Regions from separate parts of the Desulfitobacterium sp. PCE1 genome, predicted to be linked through region 3. Evidence: riboswitches for the same ligand, from Rfam matches in the RefSeq annotation. Region 3 holds a riboswitch; each other region holds the start of a gene.
What was found. Region 3 has a riboswitch for cobalamin ahead of DESPCE1_RS0105640 (bifunctional cobalt-precorrin-7 (C(5))-methyltransferase/cobalt-precorrin-6B (C(15))-methyltransferase). Riboswitches for the same ligand answer to the same signal wherever they lie in the genome.
Positions count from the first base shown of each region.

Region 1: linked by a shared signal. The riboswitch ahead of cobT (nicotinate-nucleotide--dimethylbenzimidazole phosphoribosyltransferase) and the one ahead of DESPCE1_RS0105640 (bifunctional cobalt-precorrin-7 (C(5))-methyltransferase/cobalt-precorrin-6B (C(15))-methyltransferase) in region 3 are both predicted to bind cobalamin.
Region 2: linked by a shared signal. The riboswitch ahead of DESPCE1_RS0116330 (AIR synthase related protein) and the one ahead of DESPCE1_RS0105640 (bifunctional cobalt-precorrin-7 (C(5))-methyltransferase/cobalt-precorrin-6B (C(15))-methyltransferase) in region 3 are both predicted to bind cobalamin.

Region 1 is NZ_KB913023.1:2,763,828-2,771,117, forward strand. It holds gene DESPCE1_RS0113750 (Ger(x)C family spore germination protein) at 1-420, opposite strand, end outside; gene DESPCE1_RS0113755 (spore germination protein) at 427-1,956, opposite strand; gene DESPCE1_RS0113760 (endospore germination permease) at 1,946-3,052, opposite strand; gene DESPCE1_RS0113765 (ATP-binding protein) at 3,229-4,620, opposite strand; cobalamin riboswitch at 4,776-4,953, shown strand; gene cobT (nicotinate-nucleotide--dimethylbenzimidazole phosphoribosyltransferase) at 5,053-6,192, shown strand; gene cobU (bifunctional adenosylcobinamide kinase/adenosylcobinamide-phosphate guanylyltransferase) at 6,211-6,825, shown strand; gene cobS (adenosylcobinamide-GDP ribazoletransferase) at 6,827-7,290, shown strand, end outside.
Region 2 is NZ_KB913023.1:3,257,672-3,264,961, forward strand. It holds gene DESPCE1_RS0116320 (ABC transporter ATP-binding protein) at 1-1,032, opposite strand, end outside; gene DESPCE1_RS0116325 (ECF transporter S component) at 1,045-1,557, opposite strand; gene DESPCE1_RS0116330 (AIR synthase related protein) at 1,621-2,394, opposite strand; cobalamin riboswitch at 2,504-2,686, opposite strand; gene metK (methionine adenosyltransferase) at 2,995-4,185, opposite strand; gene coaBC (bifunctional phosphopantothenoylcysteine decarboxylase/phosphopantothenate--cysteine ligase CoaBC) at 4,191-5,393, opposite strand; gene rpoZ (DNA-directed RNA polymerase subunit omega) at 5,393-5,599, opposite strand; gene gmk (guanylate kinase) at 5,602-6,204, opposite strand; gene remA (extracellular matrix/biofilm regulator RemA) at 6,216-6,491, opposite strand; gene DESPCE1_RS0116370 (YicC/YloC family endoribonuclease) at 6,507-7,290, opposite strand, start outside.
Region 3 is NZ_KB913023.1:1,134,059-1,141,348, forward strand. It holds gene DESPCE1_RS0105615 (MarR family winged helix-turn-helix transcriptional regulator) at 1-340, shown strand, start outside; partial or broken gene ftsH (ATP-dependent zinc metalloprotease FtsH) at 391-2,216, shown strand; gene DESPCE1_RS0105625 (glycosyltransferase family 8 protein) at 2,325-3,167, shown strand; gene cbiD (cobalt-precorrin-5B (C(1))-methyltransferase CbiD) at 3,214-4,353, shown strand; cobalamin riboswitch at 4,395-4,575, shown strand; gene DESPCE1_RS0105640 (bifunctional cobalt-precorrin-7 (C(5))-methyltransferase/cobalt-precorrin-6B (C(15))-methyltransferase) at 4,741-5,967, shown strand; gene cobI (precorrin-2 C(20)-methyltransferase) at 6,067-6,810, shown strand.

The DNA of each region.
Region 1 (7,290 bases), 1.6 Mb from region 3:
CCCTTCTGTCAACATAATCCAAGTAAACAAACGGATTTCAGGGTCACGTTCTAAAAAATCCAGAGCAGGTAGAAGCCCGGCTCTGGCCAAATCCTCCCCAATCACGATCACTTGATTATGAGGGTAAAAAAGCCGATCCCCTGATTTAGTCATCAAATCTCGTGCCACCTCAAATAAAGTCTCACCTTCGCTGGTTAGAATCCTAGTGGATGTTTTGCTCTGTTGACCTTTGGTTGTATAGGCCTGGGGATTAATGACCTCAACTGTCAGTCGTAACTTCCCTTGCTCGCTAAGGTCCAATCCCATGGCACTGACGACCCCGATCTCATTCAGTTCTTGATGGCTCCAGCACCCCGGCAATAAAAGTAAAAGGAATAGGGCTATGAGGATTACCCATCTCTTCATATATCGAATGATCATCTTTGTTTAACTTCCTTTTACTTTTTTTAAGCTATTTTTCATAGCCTTTTTACTTTGACGCCGGTAAGGACTGAGTAAGGACGGGCGGGATAGCATGGACCAAAGAGGGGAGCGGATCATGCCATCTTTCAAATCACCGATATTGGTTGGGACAATAGGAGAAAGATAAGGAATGCCAAAAGAACGTACGGACAGCAAATGAATAACAATGGCTAACAGGGCCATCAGCCAGCCAAACATTCCCAAAAAAGATGTGGCCACGAGAAAATATAACCGCAGCAGGGACACTGGTCCAGTCATAGGCGGAACAAGAAACCCTGAAATAACTGTGAGGGCAACCAGAATCACCATAACTTGGCTGAATAAGCCCGCCTGTACCGCTGCCTCCCCGACGACCAAGGCTCCTACGATACTTACTGCCTGACCCACCGTATGGGGCATACGTATGCCTGCCTCCCGAAGAATCTCGTAGACCATACCCATACCCAAAGCTTCGATGATCACCGGAAATGGTATTCCTTCGCGACCGGCACTCATACTTATTAATAGGCTGGTAGGAACCATCTCCTGATGATAGGTCTGGATAGCTACATAGAAAGCAGGAAGTGTGGTGGAGAAGTAAAAAGCCAGGTAGCGGATGAGCCGAACCAGGGAAGCATAATAGGGCCGGGAATAATAATCTTCAGGATTTTGAAAGGCCTCCACAAAAAGGTAGGGCACCGTGATGACAAAAGGGGTTCCATCCACCAGGATTCCTACCCTGCCTTCTAGCAGTTTTGCTGTCAATTTATCGGGTTTTTCTGTAGTTCCCACAGTAGGAAAAATTGATTGAGGAGCATCTTCAATCAGTTGTTCAATATAACCGCTCTCCAGAATTCCGTCAATATCAATGGATTGAAGGCGCCTCTTCACTTCATCCACAATCTTTGGGTTAGCTATACCTTCGATGTAGGCCACATAGATGGTGGTATTGGTTCTTTGTCCAAGGCTCATGGCTTCCAAACGTAAATGCTGGTCCTTTATTTTACGTCGGAGTAAAGAAGCATTCACCTCAATTCTTTCCACAAATCCTTCCCGGGGCCCCCGGATGGTGGACTCAGTTTCCGATTGCTGAACATTACGGGTCTCAGCACCGAAGGTCTCAAGAAGCAAAACCTCCCCCGCTCCCTCTAAAAAAAGAGCCGTTCGACTGGATAATATCCCCCGCACCACTTCATCAAGGGTCTTCACAGTATTAATTAAGCTATTACTTAGGACATCTCTGTGTAAAATCTTGAGAGAGAGGATTGGCTCAGAACCCTCTGCTTGCTCCGAATTCTTCTCAGCGCTTCGAAAATCTAGGAGAGGCCTGATCACAAAAGCACTCATGTATTGCCGATCCACTAATCCATCAAGATACACCAAAAAACCTTTGCTCGTTTTGTCAAACCACAATTCACGAAATGAAAGATCCGCAGAGTTTTTGAAGATATCTTCTAAACGACTTCGATTCTCTTCAAGGTTGGGGGATATGTCTGATGAATTCTTATCGCTCATTTGAGGACCTCTTTTTAAATACCTTAAATTTTTGTTTTAAGCTATAAATTATATAAAGGAGAGAGACTCCACATATTTCGACGGTTAAACCATAGACTCCAAAGATATTTTTAAAAAACACAGTTTTATCAATACTGGTAGGATTAATAAAGATAGCAAAGACAAATATAACCACCGCAATGCCGATCCCCAAAAACATACGGGATTTGCTTGAAAAAATATGCTTTAAACCTTCCACAGCGGCATAGTGAAACAAAGCTAAAGTTAAAAAGGCTCCCGCTGTCCACGATACTATTTGAAAAGCTTCCGTCCTTTGGATGAAGTTTCCTACATCGACTTTGCGTGCAAGATTGTAGATAGAATACAATTGCCTGGAACTGACTTCTACGCCAATAACCATAATGACAAAGAACATGGACGTGGTGATCGCCAGAATACCCAGTCCGACTCCCATGAGCTTTACCTTATACATGGCTTTAGGATTATTATGATAAGCCATTAAAACACCCATAATAATGCAGATTCCGAACCAAGCAGAAGGAAGCATGGACCCCCTTAGAATCTCACCTATTCCGTGCCGGAAAACCGGTCTCAAATTATCAAACTCCAGATTCCCTATATTAAACAGCGTCACAAAAAGAAAGGAGCCAAGGACAAAAGGGGCAATAATCTCAGAGAGCCTCATAATCACCTCAATCCCGGAACAGCAGGCATATGTACTCACCAGTAAAAGCAAAAAAGCAAAGACGTATTTCGGAGTTTCCGGCATCACCACCGAACCAAAGAAGTCGATAAGAGCTTGGGTAAGAGTGATGGCTACACTAATAAAGTAAATGCTAAAAATTCCAACGCTTATCTTTCCTAAGGTTTTGCCGAGGATTTTCTCACTGTACTGGAAAATCGTCTGATTGATATAATTCCTCCCCATTTTATATAAGAAAAAACCCAGCATTGCTTCTATAACCATAGCCACTAGGATGGCCTGCCAAAAATCCTGCCTCAACTCTCTTATTAGTAGATTGGGCATGCCTAAAGATAGTGAGACAATAATGAAATATGTACAAAAGGATTGGCGGCTTGAGATTTTTACATTCATGGATTTCACACTTTCACCATTATAGATAGCTTAGTATTAGGATGAACACTCAGCCTGATACTATGCATCTTCCGAAGGGATTAATCTCTTTCCTTTGCCGTGTCGGGGGCAGACCCCTATGCAGCTTTGCGCACACCGCACCATAAAAAAACCGGCCTGTGAGCCGGTTGAAAAAACTATGGATGAGTCGCCATCCCTTGCTTGGCCAGTAAAAAATCCACAAACTGACGAGCGGTTCTCCCGGAACGGGCGTTATGATTCATAACCCAGCGCAGAGCCTGCTGCCGCAGATCCTCTCTTGGAATTGCCAGCCCTTCCTGAGCCGCTAATTTCTCGACAATCTTCAGATATCCTTCCTGGTCCGGTGTGGGGAAGGTGACCGTAATGCCGAAGCGGTCGGATAAAGACAGCTTTTCCTCCATATTATCCCGTCGGTGGACTTCATCAACTTGGCGTTCGCCAAAGGTTTCTCTTATCAAATGACGCCGATTGGAGGTGGCATAAATCAGCACATTTTGAGGCTTTCCTTCCAAGCCCCCCTCCAATAAGGTCTTCAAATTCTTATAATCGCCTTCCGTATCTTCAAAGGAAAGGTCATCAATAAACAAGATGAACTTTAGAGGCTGCTTAGCCAGGAGCCGAATAATCTTAGGGTAGTCCTGTAGATCTGTTTTCGATAATTCAACGAGACGTAGTCCTTGATCACAATATTCCTGCAATAGAGCCTTAACCAAGGAAGATTTACCCGTCCCACGGTTGCCGTAAAGAATCACATTATTGGCCGGAAGATCTTTCAGGAAAAATTCAGTGTTTTGAAGGATGATTCCCTGCTCCCGTTCTTGATTAATCAATTTGTTTATGCGCATGGGATCGGGGCGTACCCCTTCAAGCCTTTCTGTCTCGCCCCTCCATTTGAGAGCTATACACTGACCAAACAATCCTGTACCCATAGTTTGATAATAAGAAAGGAGAGCCTCCACCATTTCTTCTGCCGTCCCTTGAAGCAGACTTTGCTTCAGCCTTCTTTGCCAAGACCGGAGATAACCCTCAGCATAACTTTCTTCTTGCCCATAGGTTTCCGTAGGATAAGCATCCCCCATCTTCATCTCCTGAAGACTTATCCATATGGGCCAGGTTTTAGGGTGCAAAGGAGCTTCTTGCCAGAGAGCCAGGTTTTCCATCTCCTGCTCTTCGCACCGCGCATTAACCGCATCCTTGATCTCTTCAGCCGTCAGTTCAGCGATCTCTCGTAAATACAGCAGCTCCCGCCCTGCCAGTTGGCGAAGCCCGGTCGATACCCTATTCTTCCCCCCCTGGGCTGCTTGCCTGGTGAGCTCATTGTCATCCTGGAGAATACGTTCCCAAAGATAATCCGGCCAATGAACCTGGGTAGCTAAGGAGCAGAAATGATGGTAGTCTTTATAGATTTCCATAAGATCAAATTCTTTGCTCCCAATTTTCTGAAGCAGACTCTGGCAAGAAGCCGCCACTGGGTCTCCTATTAAGCCACGGAACACAACCATTCCATCAAAAAGAAGGGATAATCGAGTTATTTTTGTCCTATTCACGCAATGCACATCCTTATGTGTTCTAGTACAACTCCTAGACACTATCATAAATCCTTCAATTCCTTAAGTAAAGGGTTGATCTTACCGGAATCTCTCTTTTAATACAAGCCAACTACTTGACAAACTCTCCTTCTTTGGTATTCTATAATTAATTAAAAATTAAACCATTCTTTGGTGCCCCCACGGGGGGGAGAATAGGGAAACCGGTGTGATTCCGGTGCGGACCCACCACTGTGTAGGATGAGCTTAAACCATAACCACCGGCAACGCCGGGAAGGGGTAAAAAGCGTTTGAATCCAAGCCAGGAGACCTGCCAGGAATGTATAAAGCCTTTCCATGGGTGAATTTGGAAAGCAGCGGCGATGAAGGCAAAGTCCCGACCACTTATTAAGTGGCGGGACTTTATTTTTTTTACAAAGGAGAGGAATAAAGATGAGTAAAACCGAATTAGAACAGGACAAGCTATGGGATGATTTCTTTAAACAGGAGAACCTGGGTGCTGCTTCCCTTGAGGAATGTGAAGCCGCATTGAACCATCTTATCCAGGGAATACGCGGTCTTGACGAACAGGCTATGGAAGCGGTACAAGCACGCTTGGATTCCTTGACAAAACCTCAGGGCAGTTTAGGGGTCCTGGAGACAATTGCCAAGCAATTGGGGGGGATTCAAGGGCAACCTTGGCCGGAAGTAGAAAAAAAGGCCATCCTCGTCATGGCCGGAGATCATGGTGTGGTGGCCGAAGGTGTCAGTGCCTTCCCTCAAGAAGTAACCCCGCAGATGTTCTATAACTTTTTAAGTGGCGGTGCAGGGATTAATGTCCTGGCTCGCCATGCCAACGCTGATGTGATCTGCACCGATGTGGGAATGGCTTTTCCTCTGGACCCGCCTGAGCTCATGGTTCACCGCATCATGAACGGAACTCATAACATGGCTCTGGGACCCGCCATGAGCCGCAAAGAAGCTCTCCTCTCCCTGCTGACCGGAGCTAAAATCGCCCGCCAGGCTATTGATTCCGGAGTAAATGTCCTGGCTACTGGGGAAGTAGGGATTGGCAATACGACTCCCAGTGCAGCCATTATTTCTCTCATTACGGGCTTGCCCCCCCAAGAGGTTACCGGACGGGGAACAGGTCTGGATGATGCGGGACTCATCCGCAAACAAGAGGTTATCGCCCGTTCTATCGAAATCAATCAGCCGGATCCCCAGGATGGGATGGATGTTCTCAGCAAAATAGGCGGTTTAGAGATCGGTGCCCTAGCTGGAGCAATTCTTCAAGCAGCCTTTTCCCGTGTCCCCATCCTTTTAGATGGAGTAATCTCCACGGCAGCCGCACTCATTGCTACACGTCTCTGCCCCACGGCCCGCTTCTTCCTGATTCCTTCTCATTCTTCCGTGGAAATTGGCCATATTACCGCCTTGAAAGAACTGGATCTGAAACCCATCATGCACCTGGATTTCAGACTGGGAGAAGGAACAGGGGCCGCTATCGGCTTCCATCTCCTGGATGCCTCCATCCGCATTCTCAATGAGATGGCTACTTTTGAATCCGCAGGGGTCAGCAGTAAAAACTAAGCATCATTGGAGGTAACTATGTCGGATTTTGTTCTCATAACCGGCGGGGCCCGCAGCGGTAAAAGCCGCTTTGCCGAGCTCCTGGCAGCCCATCCCGGTCTGCCCGTAATCTACATTGCCACAGCACAAGTCTACGATGAGGAAATGGCTTTGCGTGTCAAAAAACATCAAGACCAGCGTCCTTCCCATTGGGACTTAGTGGAAGAGCCCCTTGCCCTCTCATCGGTGTTGGAACGACATGCCCAGGACAAGGCGGTACTCTTGGTGGACTGTGTGACCCTGTGGCTGACCAATCTTCTTCTTGCCAACTATCCGGCAGAGGATGATTTGCCTGAGCAGGAGTATACCCGAGCCCTCCATAGGATAGAGCAGGAGATTCTGGAACAGGTCCGCACCATCGCTCATATAGCCCAGGATATTACCCCTCAGGTGATTATGGTCACCAATGAGGTGGGAGACGGTATCGTTCCCGATAATCCTCTTTCCAGAGTGTATCGGGATCTGGCCGGCAGGGCCAACCAGATCCTCGGTCAAGGTGCCCAACAGGTCTATTCGGTCGTTGCCGGTTATCCGACGGAGATCAAAGCCACCGGCCAGGCTTTATTGGATTCCTTGCGGCGCGAGGATTCCTAGCATGCGCAAATTATGGATCGCCCTGACCTTTCTCACACGAATACCTCTTCCACAGCCGGAAAATGTGACCACGGAGGAGTTCACTCAAAGCCAGCATTATTATCCCTTAGTGGGCTTAATTCTGGGGGGAACACTCTGGCTGGCCCTCATCCTGCTCCTTCCCCACTACCCACCTCTGGTTACGGCCGCTTTACTCCTTACCCTGGAACTCATTCTCACCGGGGGAATCCATCTTGATGGATTTATGGACAGCATGGATGGATTGCTTTCAGCACGGACACCTGAACGCATGCTGGAGATTATGAAGGACAGCCATGTGGGAGCCTTCGGCGCCGTAAGTGCCATGGTTTACCTGCTGCTCAAATTCACTCTCCTGGCCGGACTCCTTGCCCTCCCCTCACCTTTTGTTCCTTACCTCATTCTTTTCATGCCCATCCTATCCCGCTGGATTTTTCAGATTGGGGT
Region 2 (7,290 bases), 2.1 Mb from region 3:
CTTTTGAATAGTGAGATCAATTCCCCGCACACCCAGTTGTCCTGATGTAAATTGGTGAACAAGCTGTTTAACCTGAATCAACGGTGAACTCCGGGGACCCTCCTCCACCCTTCCCTCTTGATGAACTTCTTTTCTCTCTATGGGCTTAACCAAGGAGGCTATTCTGCCCTGGGCATTTTTCTTCCTTACCAAATTGCGGATCAAGGATTCCGCCCCGGCCACATCTAAAGGAACATCTTCGAATTCAATCCATCCTCTCTCCAAAAAGTTCCAGCCTAATAAGCTGACGGGAAGAGGTTTTATCCCGAATTCCCGCAAAAGGGGTATATTGCGAAAAAGCTCTTCCGGTGCCCCTTGCCATGCAATTTTCCCGCGATTAAGTACAATGACTTCATCGGCTCTTTGCAGGATTTCTTCACTGGAATGTTCAATGACAAGAATCGTCCGCTCACCCTCACGACAGAGATCATCCAAGGTCCGATAGATCTCGAACCGTCCTTCCGGATCCAGCTCGGAGGCCGGTTCATCCATTACCAGTATTTCCGGCTCCAGGGCCAGCACCCCGGCGATCACCAGCCTTTGTTTTTCTCCACCCGATAACTCCGCCGTAGAGCGCTCATCATAGCCGTTCAGCCGAACTTGGGCCAGGGCTTGGGCAACCCTTTGCTGAATCTCCTGCATAGAGATACCGAAATTGCGGGGGCCAAAGGCCACGTCTTCCCCGACGGTTCGCCCGACGATCTGACTTTCTGCATCCTGCAGTACAAGCCCTACCTGCTTGGCCAATTCCTGCACCCGAATCTTATCAGTCTCTTTACCCCCAACGATTACCTCTCCCCGCATCTCACCTTGCAGAAATTGGGGAATCAATCCATTCAGACACAAGCTTAAGGTTGTTTTCCCCGCTCCCGTGGGACCCATCAAAGCAATGAATTTTCCTTTTTTCACTGCCAGGCTGACTTGTTTTAAACTCTCGACTTCTGACCGTGGATAGCGATAAGAGACATCCCTTAATTCAATTACTGGCTTCACCCTAACACCCCTTTAGATCAGTCGGCTTCCTTTAAGTGCCTTATAGGCTAAAGCAGATACCGCAACATTCAATACCGATCCCAATAAAAGAAAAGGCATTAACCCTAAAACAGCACCCATACCGCCTATGGGGAAGACCGAAAAGGCAGCCACCACACCATTGAGGAGGGAGGTTATGATAACAGCGGGAATCAAACCGATTTTCTTATTGACAAGGCGATAAATCAACGCAAAGACAGCCATTTCTATGGCGATGACCAAATGCATAGGAATTCCCAGCGGAAAACCGACCACCGCTGAGGTCAGCAGATGGCCTATGGCAATAACGATACTGCCTTCGAGACCGCCAAAGGCTAAAGCGCTGAAAAAACCCGGAGCAGAATCTAAGGCCACTGTCCCCAGTGGGCTGGGAATTTTAATCAAGGCTCCTACCGCACTCAAGGCGATAAAGACCGCCATGATCGCAATTCGTCTGATATTTTGAGCTGATTTTTGGACCGTTGTTTTCTTTGCCGGCTCAATCATTGTTATTCTCTCCTTCATTTCTTTCATTAATTTGAATCTTTCCGCTAACATTTCTCTTGGATTTTAGTCTTCATTTCCTGTTTGGAGACCTCCACCTCCATCCTCTTCCAATCTGCCAATTTTATGGTTGGGTATCTTGCCAAAATCCCCTAATTCAATATCCTCTGATGCCGTATAAATGAGACAGGTTGAAGGTCCTGCTGATTTATGGATATCAAGTTCACATCGGGAATTTTTAATAAACCGGGCACCAATAGACCTGGCAAGGGCTTCGGCTTCACCCCTTATCCCCTGGGAGCCTACTGGAATAATGTCGTACACTCCAGGGACACTAAGCAATTTAACGACATGTACCCCCTGCAGAATGTCCGGATCTTCCGGGTTAGCCGCCTCAGTTCCCACTTTAGGAAGTCCCAGGCAAAACAGGCTATTGCCCGGCTTGGATCTACCAATGCGAAGTTTATCTTGATCGCAAAGCCCGATGGCCGTGATTCCTAAGCCCGTTTGTTTTGTAGGCATATTCTTTTCTGTGCTGATAGCCGTAGGCAGGGACATCAGGTTCAAAGCCCTTAGCTCTTCTCTCACCCCCTTCATTATTTCTTCCCCTGCGGGTATGGGGTCATTGGCAATGGCAATGCTCATCATCTGGGGAACCGCTCCAACTGCGAGTACTTCCATTAAGGCTACCCGGGCCGTCAACCTGCCGGTAATCCTCCAGGGAACTTTGACCACATCCAGCTCTTTCTCACCAATAGCACCGCATGAGTCGCAAGCTGCGACAAGGTATTGCGTATCATTCAAAGAAACCACCTCAACATCTCTTCCCTGATACCCCAATCCATTCAACTCTCCTCTCCAAATAGTTTTTCTGCAAAAATAAAAAGTCCATAGCCACCTCGCTTTTCCTTTCAGACAAAGCAAAATGACCATGAACTTTACCAAACTTCATGTGTTCCCGGCTCCAGGCAGGTCTCCTGACTTCGAGTCATTGTCTCATTGCTGCCTTCCCAGTTACCCAGTGGCATCCAACGCTGAGACTCCTCTTTACAGTGGCGGGTCCGTCCGGGAATTGCACCCGGTTCCCTATTCTCCCTTCTTGGCGAAGGGCACCTGAAATCCTTAAATTGTTAAAACCTACTGAATTCAGTTTAGCCGAAAATGTTATAATGTCAAGTCAAAATCTTTTCTATTCCAAAAAGCTGGATGCATTAAGTTTACAGCATGATAATCTATTAAGAAGGAGGGATTTTGGTGAAAGCGAAAATTTCAATTCTGGCTTTACTATTTATATTGATTTTCATAGGAATCTTTTTATTCAGAAGATTAAGATTCCAAAAATAAAGAGTTTATTCTATCTTCTAAACTAATCAAGGCCGAAGGATTGTTCCAATTGAAACAATCCTCCGGCCTTATCCATCTGCTTCTGAACTTTATACTCTATAAGCCGGCTTGCTCCCGCAGCGCATCTACCTTATCGGTCTTTTCCCAAGGCAGGTCCAGATCGGTACGGCCAAAATGGCCATAGGCAGCCGTTTGATGATAGATAGGACGGCGCAGATCCAAGGTCTTAATGATCCCAGCGGGACGGAGGTCAAAATTAGCTTTGACCAATTCCCCGATTTTTTCTTCATCAATCTTAGCTGTCCCGAAGGTTTCCACCTGAACAGATACGGGATGAGCTACCCCGATGGCATAAGCCAACTGGATTTCGCAGCGATCAGCCAGACCGGCCGCCACCACGTTTTTCGCTACATACCGGGCTGCGTAAGCCGCAGAGCGGTCAACTTTTGTGGGGTCCTTGCCTGAGAAAGCTCCGCCCCCATGGCGAGCCATACCGCCATAAGTATCAACGATGATCTTGCGACCGGTCAAGCCGGCATCCCCTTGGGGACCACCGATGACAAAACGGCCTGTGGGGTTAATAAAATAGCGTGTGTTTTCGTCCAGCAACTCTGCCGGAACCACGGGAAATACCACATGCTCCAGCAGATCCCGGCGAATCCGCTCCTGGGTGGCTTCCGGGTGATGCTGGGTGGAGATCACGATGGTATCGATACGGACGGGACGATTGTCCTCATACTCTACCGTCACCTGAGTCTTGCCGTCAGGACGCAGATAATCCAGGATATCCGACTTGCGTACTTCGCTCAAGCGGCGGGCCAGGCGGTGAGCCAGGTCAATAGGAAGAGGCATATAGCTTTCCGTTTCATTGGTAGCGTAGCCAAACATCATCCCTTGGTCTCCGGCACCAATGGCTTCGATTTCTTCTTCACTCATTTCTCCGTTTTTCGCTTCCAGAGCCTTGTCCACTCCTAAAGCGATGTCGGCGGACTGCTCCCCGATAGAAGTGAGAACGGCACAGGTATCCGCATCAAAGCCATATTTGGCCCGGGTATAACCGATTTCACGGATGGCTTGTCTTACCGTACTAGGGATATCCACATAGCAATTGGTCGTGATTTCGCCACTGACCAAAACCAGGCCGGTGGTAACCGAAGTCTCACAAGCGACCCGGGCATTGGGGTCTTTAGCAAAGATGGCATCCAAGATGGCATCGGAAATCTGGTCGCAGATCTTATCAGGATGTCCTTCCGTGACCGATTCGGAGGTAAATAATTTTCTTACCAATGAAGTCACTCCTTTTCACTAAGGCGCTCAGCAATCTCCTGAACCAGCCGCCGAGCTACGTCTAATTTATTCATTTGGGGCAGATCGATTTTTTTTCCATTCGGGAAAAGCAAGCTCACGATATTCGTAGGGCTGCCAAATCCAGCTCCAGGTTTGGTTACGTCATTTGCTACCAGCATGTCCACATTTTTGCGCTGCATTTTGGCTTGAGCGTGCTCGTAAAGCTTTTCCGTCTCAGCGGCAAAGCCCACAAGAAATTGGCGTTCTTTCTTCTTGCCGCATTCCGCCAAAATGTCGGGAGTGGGTACAAGCTCCAGAGTAAGACTTGACCCGTCTTTTTTAATTTTTTGTTCGGCATTGGCTAGGGGTCGATAATCGGCAACGGCCGCCGCTTTGACGACAATATCCATATGAGCAAATTCGTCCATGACGGCTGCATGCATTTCTTCAGCTGTCATCACGGCGATTCGCCTCACTCCCGGTGGGGTCGGCAATTCGTTAGGAGCGGATACGAGGATGGTTTCCGCACCGGCCTCCCTTAAGGCTTCAGCCACAGCAAAACCCATCCTGCCTGAAGAACGATTGCCCAGATAGCGAACCGGGTCAAGGGGTTCCTGGGTTCCACCGGCTGTGACCAGGGCTTTTTTGCCCGCCAATAATCCTGATGTGGCAAAAAAGCTCTGCAAAGCCTCCACAAGATCTTGGGGCTCACTCATACGGCCATCTCCATCCGTACCGCAGGCCTGAAAGCCTGTTGCCGGTCCAAGAATCCGCACGGAACGTTCCTGCAACCGCTTCAGGTTTTCTTGGGTAGTGGGATGATGATACATATTATGATTCATAGCTGGAGCCACAAAGATAGGGGCCTTAGTTGCCAGCAGGACAGTAGAGAGAAAATCATCGGCGAGTCCCACAGTCATTTTAGCCAATAGATTAGCCGTGGCCGGGGCAACCAATACGGCATCGACGGCTTCCGCCAAAGCGATATGCTCAACGTTCCACACCTTGGGCTCTTCGAACATCTCCACATAGACCGGATGACCGGAAAGGGTCCTCAGGGTTAAGGGGGCAATAAATTCAGTCGCCCCCTTAGTCATCGCCACATACACTGTTGCGCCCTGCTTACGGAGACGGCTCACCACATCCGCTGCTTTATAAGATGCAATACCACCCGTAATCCCCACAAGGATTTTCTTGCCCCGCAACATTATTTTATTCCCTCACGGGTCAATTCGAAATGATATTTGCCTTTGGCAATCTCATCAAAAGCAAGACTTACCGGCTTAGCTCCACGGTAATTCACTTCAAACTCCGGATCTTCCATTAGGGTACGGGCTCTTTTTGCTGCTGCCAGCACCAAGGTATATTTACTATCCACTTTGCTCAACAAAATATCGAGAGAAGGCTGTTTCATGGTTACACCCCCTGAAATACATAAGGTTTTCTTTTGACACGACATTTCTCAGCAAGAAGAATGCTCTTCAGTTTATCTACTGCCAGAGGAATTTCATCATTCACGACCACATAATCATACTCGCTCACATATTCCAGTTCCCGAGCAGCAGTCTGCAGCCGTTTTTGGATAACTTCCTCGGATTCGGTACCGCGTTTATGGATACGCTGAGAAAGTTCATCCATGGACGGCGGCACGACGAAAATAAACACCCCTTGTGGAAAGCGTTTCTTAACTTGTAAGGCCCCTTGAATTTCAATCTCCAGAATGACATCATTCCCAGCTTGAATGGCTTGTTCCACGGCGAATTGCGGGGTTCCATAATAATTACCGCAAAACTCAGCCCATTCCAAAAGTTGATCCTGTTCGATCATGGTTTGAAATTCTTCCCGGCTTCGAAAATAATAATGCAATCCATCCACTTCACCAGGACGAGGCTGGCGTGTCGTAGCCGACACGGAATACTTCACCTGAGGTATCTGTCTTAACAGCTCCTGGCAAAGGGTTCCTTTTCCTGCCCCGGAAGGACCGGATAGAACAATCAATAATCCATGATTCTGTTCCACGATGCTCCCCCTTAATCAGCTGGGTCTTCGGCAGTGTTGCTGGCTTCTTTCGCGGAGAGGCGATGGGCTACGGTTTCCGGTTGAACTGCTGATAGAATCACGTGATGGCTGTCACAGATAATCACGGCCCGGGTTCTGCGGCCATAAGTGGCATCGATCAGCATTCCCGCATCCCGTGCTTCCTGAATAATCCGTTTGATAGGAGCCGACTCTGGGCTGACAATGGAGATAATGCGATTGGCGGATACGATATTGCCAAACCCAATGTTAATCAATTTAATGTCCAAAACTTAACCCTCCAATTATTCTAGATTTTGAACTTGTTCCCTGATCTTCTCTAATTCACTTTTCATCTGAACAACATGCTGAGTAATGTTTAAATTATTAGCCTTCGAGCCAATGGTATTGATTTCCCGATTCATTTCTTGAACCAGAAAATCCAGTTTACGCCCGACGGGTTCAGAACTTTTCAGAGCTTCCCGGCATTGGTCAATATGGCTCTGCAGACGAACCAACTCTTCGGTAATGGATACTCTATCTGCAAAAAAAGCCACTTCATTAGCCAGGCGAGCTTCATCAAGGATGACTTTATCCCCTAGAAGGACCTCAATCCTTTCCTGTAAGCGGGTTTGATAATCTATGACAATGGTGTCGGAATATCCTGCTATGTCATCTTTAGCCAGCATGATGGTATGTAAACGACTCAAAAGATCTTCCGCCAGCCCTTCCCCTTCTACCTTCCTCATGGCTACGAATCCATCCAAGGCTTCTGTAACAGCACGGCCTAAAGGTTCCCAAATGAGTTCAAGGTCAATATCCGTATCCTCTACGGAAAAAACCTCGGGCAAGGCGGCTAAACGATAAATATCCGTCTCATAGGTTGTACTTAGAGCTAAAGCGAGTTCCTTCAGTGTCTTATCATACGACAGGGCTAAATCTTTGTCAACCTTCACCAATCTCTTTTTTTCTTCTGTTTCCTTCACATTAACAAAGACATCAATTCGTCCGCGGTTAATTTTGCTTTGGAGGATTTTCCGTATTCTATCTTCCAAACTATTCAGATGGCGGGGCATTCGTACCGACGTC
Region 3 (7,290 bases):
GACGCGAATCTTAGTGGAAGTTAAGGACGGAGGACCTCACACTATAGGGAGTCTGGGAGGAATCATTGGCCTTACCAGTGGGAATGCCTCCTCAATGTGCAAGAAATTGGAGACTGCAGGATTTCTAAGACGGATTCGTACTCCTGAGGACGAACGATTTGTAAAACTTACCCTTACACAGCACGGGGAAGACACGGTTTATAGGATAGAGGAGGCTCTTGAACGGCGTTACGGTGCTTTTTTGGAACATAAGGGCGAAAAGGAATACCAACGATTTATTGAGTGCATGGACAATGTGAAAGCCTTTATGCAAGAGATGTATCGATTTGATCCGAAGTAGAATCAGAATTCCTGTGAGCGGTTAGATATAAAAATAATGGAGTGAAAAAAATGAACGGAAAACAAACCCCGAAGAAACCGCTTATCTATTATTCCCTGATTGCTTTGTTAATTCTTCTGTTCCTTAATGCTTTTGTTTTTCCAGAATTGCTTAAAAGACAAATTACTCAAGTGGATTATGGCTCTTTCCTGTCCTATCTTGAGAGTGGAGCGATTTCTGAAGTCGAAGTTCAGGATAATCAGATTGCTTTTGTGACCAAAGACTCCACAGGTAAAGAAACTGTCTTTGTTACAGGTGCCATGGATGATCCCGAATTGGTTAATCGCCTTAAGGCTGCCGGAGTGGATAAATATTCTCAGGTTATCCCCCGGGAAAACTCGCCCTTAATGAACTTTCTCTTGACTTGGATACTTCCCATGATCTTATTATTTGGACTTTGGCATTTGCTGGGCAATCTGATGCAGAAAAGATGGGCGGCGGCATGAATGCCATGACCTTTGGCAAGAGTAATGCTAAAATCTATGTTCAAGCCCAGACGGGCAAGACCTTTGCCGATGTAGCGGGTCAGGATGAGGCGAAAGAAGCCCTCACGGAAATAGTGGATTTTCTTCACGACCCCAGCCGTTATGCAGCCATTGGAGCGAATTTGCCTAAAGGGGTTCTTTTGGTTGGGCCTCCGGGAACGGGGAAGACCTTGCTGGCAAGGGCTGTTGCCGGAGAGGCTAAAGTCCCCTTTTTCTCCATATCCGGGAGCGAATTTGTAGAGATGTTTGTGGGAATGGGTGCTGCAAAAGTCAGAGATTTATTTAAACAAGCCAATGAAAAAGCCCCCTGCATCGTTTTTATCGACGAGATTGATACTATCGGGAAAAAACGTGATGGAGGATCTTTCGGAGGAGGTAATGATGAGCGGGAACAAACCTTGAATCAACTTTTGTCCGAAATGGATGGCTTTGATGGGAAGAAGGGTGTTGTGATTCTCGCGGCTACCAACCGGCCGGAATCACTGGATAAGGCTTTATTGCGCCCTGGACGCTTTGATCGCCGAATCCCTGTAGAGCTTCCGGATTTGGCAGGCCGAGAAGCCATTTTAAGGGTTCATGGACAAAAGGTGAAAATGGAACCCTCTATCGACTTTAAAACTATCGCCCGAGCCACTGCCGGAGCATCCGGGGCTGAGCTGGCTAATATTATCAATGAAGGGGCTTTGCGGGCTGTTCGTTGTGGGAGAAGCCGGGTGAACCAAAGCGATTTGGAGGAGTCTGTGGAAGTCGTTATTGCAGGCTATCAGAGGAAAGGGGCAGTGATTTCTCATCGAGAAAAAGAGATTGTTGCTTTCCATGAGATTGGTCACGCTTTAGTGGCGGCCAAACAAACTGATTCTGCACCCGTTCATAAGATTACCATCATTCCGAGGACTTCCGGTGCCTTGGGTTACACTATGCAAGTGGAAGAGGATGAGCGTGTTCTGATGAGCAAGGAGGAGGCGTTCAATAAAATCACGACCTTTACAGGAGGCCGGGCAGCCGAAGAATTGATCTTCGGAACCTATACTTCAGGAGCCTCCAATGATATTGAACAAGCGACCAAAATCGCCCGCGCCATGGTTACCCGTCTGGGGATGAGCAAGAATTTTGATATGATGGCCTTAGAAACAGTGAATAATCCTTATCTTGGTAGCGATACCTCTTTGATGTGTTCCCCTGAAACCGCAGCCAAAATTGATGAGGAAATCCTATCCATCATTAAAAGTGCCCATCAAAAGGCCTTCGGAATCTTAAAAGAGAATATTGACAAACTCCATGAGTTGGCGCGTTTTTTGTTAGAGAAAGAAACCATCACCGGAGAAGAATTTATGGCGGTGCTCTCAAGGTAAAATGAAGGACTGGTGATGTTTTTAACATCCCGGTCCCTGTTTTATTCTGAATAGGTGACAAAGCATAATCCACATATCCAAAGATAAAACCAGCAAAGGGGTAAATCCATGAATATTTTAGTCACCCTAAACTCGAATTATATTATACACTTGATCGTCATGCTCACCTCTCTGATTGAGTCCAATCCAGGGGAGCAGTTTACAGTTTATGTGGCTCATTCCGGCATGTCAAAAGAAGACTTTACCCGCATCAATCATGCCATTGACACCTCTCGATGTAAAATTGAAGACATTAAAATTTCCGATAAGGGTTTAAGCGATGCCCCCATTACCAGCCGCTACCCCAAAGAAATGTATTATCGGATTTTCGCTGTCAAATATCTCCCGGATCACCTCGAGCGGATTTTGTACCTGGATCCGGATCTAGTGGTGATAAATCCCTTAAAGGAGTTCTATACCATAGATTTCCAAGGGAATTTCTTCGCGGCGGCCTCCCATGTCAAGGAAATATTGAAAAGGATTAATCATGTCAGGCTTAATATGGCTGAAGACAGCACCTATGTCAATTCGGGGGTTATGATGATGAACTTGTCTCTGCTGCGCCAGGAACAGGATATTCATGAAGTCTATGAATATATTGAGGGATATAAGCATCGCTTATTTCTACCTGACCAAGATGTCCTTAATGGAGTTTATAGTGATAGAACGCTGACTGTGGATGCGAAAATCTATAATCTTAGTGAACGGTATTATGTTCTCTATAACCTGAATCCCAAGTATTGGGATGCGAAGATTGACCTGGATTGGGTCCGCAATAATACCGTGATTATCCATTATTGTGGCCGCAACAAACCCTGGAAGGAAAATTATATGGGGGAATTGGATGTTTTCTATAAAGACTATGCACAAAAGGTTCATGACAAAATGAAGGATTTTGAGACGATGAGGTGAAATGATAGCATTATAGTTGAATACGATAATAGATGGGGCGGCTGATATGAGGAAAGAGATGAAGGACAGGCATTCATGGAAAATGGGCTTTACTACGGGCAGCTGTGCAGCCGGGGCGGCAAAAGCCGCATGCTTCTTACTGAAAGGATTAAATCAAGGAACACAAGTAGATATCCCACTGCCCCAAGGGGAACGGCTTCAATTATCCATACATCGAATGGAAATTGAAAAGGATATAGCTCGTGTAGGTATTATCAAAGATGCAGGGGATGATCCTGATGTCACCCATGGTTTGGAAGTGGTAGCTCAAGTGCGGGTTCTTTCTGAAAAAGGAGAAATCCTCATTCGCGGGGGTCAAGGTATTGGCGTCGTTACCAAAAAAGGACTTCAGATTCCTCCAGGGGAAAGCGCTATTAACCCTGTTCCCCGGTCAATGATTCAGGCAGCGGTACGAGAAGTATTTCCCCAGGAAGAAGTCCTGGTGGTGATTGAGGTGCCTGATGGAGAAGAGCTTGCTTCGAAGACCCTGAATCCTCGTTTGGGAATTATGGGAGGAATATCGATTTTAGGCACAACAGGTATAGTTCGGCCTATGTCAGAGGAAGCGTTCAAGAAGTCTATTCTGCCTGAGCTGGATCAAGCCGTTGCTTATGGACATAAAGCCATTGTTCTAACTCCTGGCAATTATGGTTTCAGAGCAGCTACGGCGGAACTGAAAGTTCCTGAGGAAGCCATTATTCAGATGGCCAATTTTGTGGGCTTTCTGCTGGAGGAGGCTGCCTATCGCAAGATCGTGAAAGTGCTTCTCTTTGGTCATATTGGTAAATTGATTAAAGTAGCCGGGGGGATTTTCCATACCCATACCCATGTTGCCGATGCCCGGATGGAAATTTTAGTGGCTCATGCCGCACTGAATGGTATTGACCGGAACTTTTTGCAGACCATAGCGGAGTATCCAACGGTTGAAGGTGCTGCTGAAGAAATTCGTACCAAGGGTTGGGGAAATCTTCTGTTTAAATTAGCAGAAAGGGCGAGTTGTCGGGCTCAAGAGCATGTGCATGGGGAAGTGCAGGTGGGAACCGCCTTTACTTTGCTTAACGGTGAGATCATTGCCTGGGACGATCAGGCCAAAGAGATCTGCAAAGAATTTTGGCATTGGCCGCAGATAGAGAAGGAATTTAGGTAAAAGTAGAGAATAACTTAGTAATTCGAATTAAATTGTCACAACAATCGGATAATACTCAAGGTTCCTCTTTTGAGGATGAAAAGGGAAGTCGGTGAAAATCCGGCGCGGTCCCGCCACTGTGAACCACGAGTGCCTCCTTATAGCCCACTGGGATAATCCTGGGAAGGGGGGGAGGCATGAAGACTGGAAGTCAGGAGACCTGCCTTGAACATTGCATTACGCCCACGAGCGATGGGTGTGGTGATTATTTCGGAATAACCGAAGGGAAAAACCAAAGAGCCGCTCAGGGCTCTTTTTTATTTCACTATAAATCGCGGCAGAATTGGGCAAAGCCGAAGGCTTGGTTAATTAACGAAATATAGGTTAAACAAAGGGGAAGGTGATGGGATGATCCAAATATTGGGGATAGGCCCTGGTACAAGAGCATGGGTTTCCCAGGCTGTTGAAGAAATGGTCCATCAGAGCGATGTTTTGGTAGGAGGGCAACGAGCCTTAAAGCTCTTTCCGGATTTCAAGGGAGAGTCATACCGGGTCAGTGGAAATTTAGCCGAAACCTTGAAAACCTTGCAGAGAGTATTACAGCAGGGAAAAAAGGCAAGTGTCCTGGTTTCTGGCGATCCAGGTTTTTATAGTCTGCTTCCTTGGTTGAAAAGGGAGTTCCCGCAAGAAGAAATCCAGGTGTTGCCTGGCCTTAGCTCCATTCAGCTTGCTTTTGCACGAGCAGGGATCCCCTGGCAGGATGCAGAGTTGCTCAGTGTCCACGGCCGTCCGCTGAATTGCTTACCTTTACATCTCAGCCGCCCCTTGGGAGTTCTCACTGGCGGTGAAAACTCACCTCAGAAGATTGCTGAGTATTATCATACCTATGACTTCAATCCGCAGATCTCTCTTGGCAATGCCTTGACTTATCCGGAAGAGCGTTGGTTAAATACAGATGCTCATCAGCTCATGGATTTGGAAGAAGATTTCTCTAATGCGGTGATGATCCTCTACCCTGAAAATCCAGAGGATAAGTCGGCTCAATCCTTGCTTTCATTGCCTAAGAGCTTTGGTATCAAGGATGAGGAGTTTGTTCGTGGCAATGTTCCCATGACTAAGAATGAGATTCGGATTCAAGTTCTGGCTAAGGCAGAGATTACCCCTTCGACCCGGGTCTTGGATGTGGGAGCAGGGACGGGTAGCATAAGCATTGAAGCAGCGCTTTTAGCTCATCGTGGCTGCGTTTATGCCATAGAAGAAAATCCGGAGGCACAGGAGCTTATTCTGAAGAATCAAGAGAAGTTTCGGGTAAGAAATTTGCGACTGGTTCGTGGATCTGCGCCTCAAACGTTACAGGAAATCCCCCCTATGGATGTCTGTATTATTGGCGGTAGTCATGGGCAGATTCGGGAGATTTTACTTCAAGCTCCCTTGGCGCCTGGGGGAAGGGTTGTATTGACTGCCGTAACTTTAGAGACATTAGCTCATGGTATGGAAGCCTTAAAAAGCTTGCAATATGAGGATGTTGATGTGGTTTCGATCCAAGCTGTACGCTGGAAGGGTATTAAGGATATTCATCTTGCCCAGGCCCAAAACCCCGTATTTATACTTTCAGGAAGAAAGGGGATTATTTAAGGCCTCTGCTTCAAACAAAGGAGTTAAGAACCCGTTCAAAAGAAAATGAGCTCCAGAACCGCGGGATGGTTGCGGGCCGAAGAGCTAAGGAGGAACGAAGTGAAGAAGGATAGGAACGAAGACACAAACATAGTAAACAATCAGATCAGTGAAAAGGCTAAGCTTTACGGAATAGGGGTAGGGCCGGGGGACCCGAAGCTTATTACCTTGCGGGCAGTGGAAATTCTACAAGCTATTCAGGTGGTCGCCATACCCAAGTCCAAGATGGAGCGGGAAAGTGTCGCGTGGGAAATTGCCAAATCACACTGCCCCTCCGGAGTTAGCATTTTAGAGTTAGAAATGCCGATGACCGCTGATGAGAGCATACTTCAAGCTGCTTGGCATACTGCGGCAGAGAAGATTAAGGAGGAGCTTTGTCAGGGGCATTCCGTTGCTTTCCTTACCTTAGGTGATCCTTCCTTATACAGCACTTACAGTTATCTACTTGCTATCTTAAGAGATCAGCTTGAACCGGATCAGATAGAGACCATTCCAGGTATCACGGCTATGGCGGCAGTCGCAGCTCGAGTGAATTGGCCTTTGGCTACGGGAGATGAGCCTTTAGTGGTTTTGCCGGGGATCGAGGGCTTAGAGGAGTATGAGCAATATCCTAATCTTGTCTTAATGAAAGTATCGCGAAATTTGCCGGATGTACTTAATCATATCCAAAGAACCGGGTCACAGGCAGTTTTAGCTACCCGGGTAGGTCAGGCAGGAGAAGACGTTCGCCTGCTTGGCCCGGAGGAAGTGTTGGAAAAAGTGGACTATTTAAGTCTTGTGCTTTGTAAGAAACCTCAATCTTGAGAAAGACCCTTTGAAAGCTAAATCTCCAGGATTTTGCTTTACACCGTTCGCTCAATAAGCTGCGCGGACAAAACTAACGCTCAAGCCCTTCGCTCCGTCGGGTGCCCAGCCAAATCGCTCCTGCTCAATGGCTGGTTGGAAACGTCCTGTTTCCAACCCGACTCCGCTGCAGTCTTTTCGCGAAGTTTTGTTCCCGCTCGCTTAAATTCGCTCTCTTTTGTAAATCAAAATCCTTGGGCGATTTTTCAAGTATTCGTTTAAGTATCTTTTTAGGACACAGAAAAAGACCCGAAAGAAGTGCAAGAAAGACCCACAAGAGTAGCTTTACGCACAAAAGCGAACGGATTTCACTGTGTATAAGGCAGCTAAGGCTTCTGCTTCGCTTCACTGACCATAAGCCAAGCTTTCTTTAAGCGGAGGGGCGGTCGGGTCAACGAGGCTTTCCTAACATAGCGTAGCCACGGTTCACATGCAGAAAAC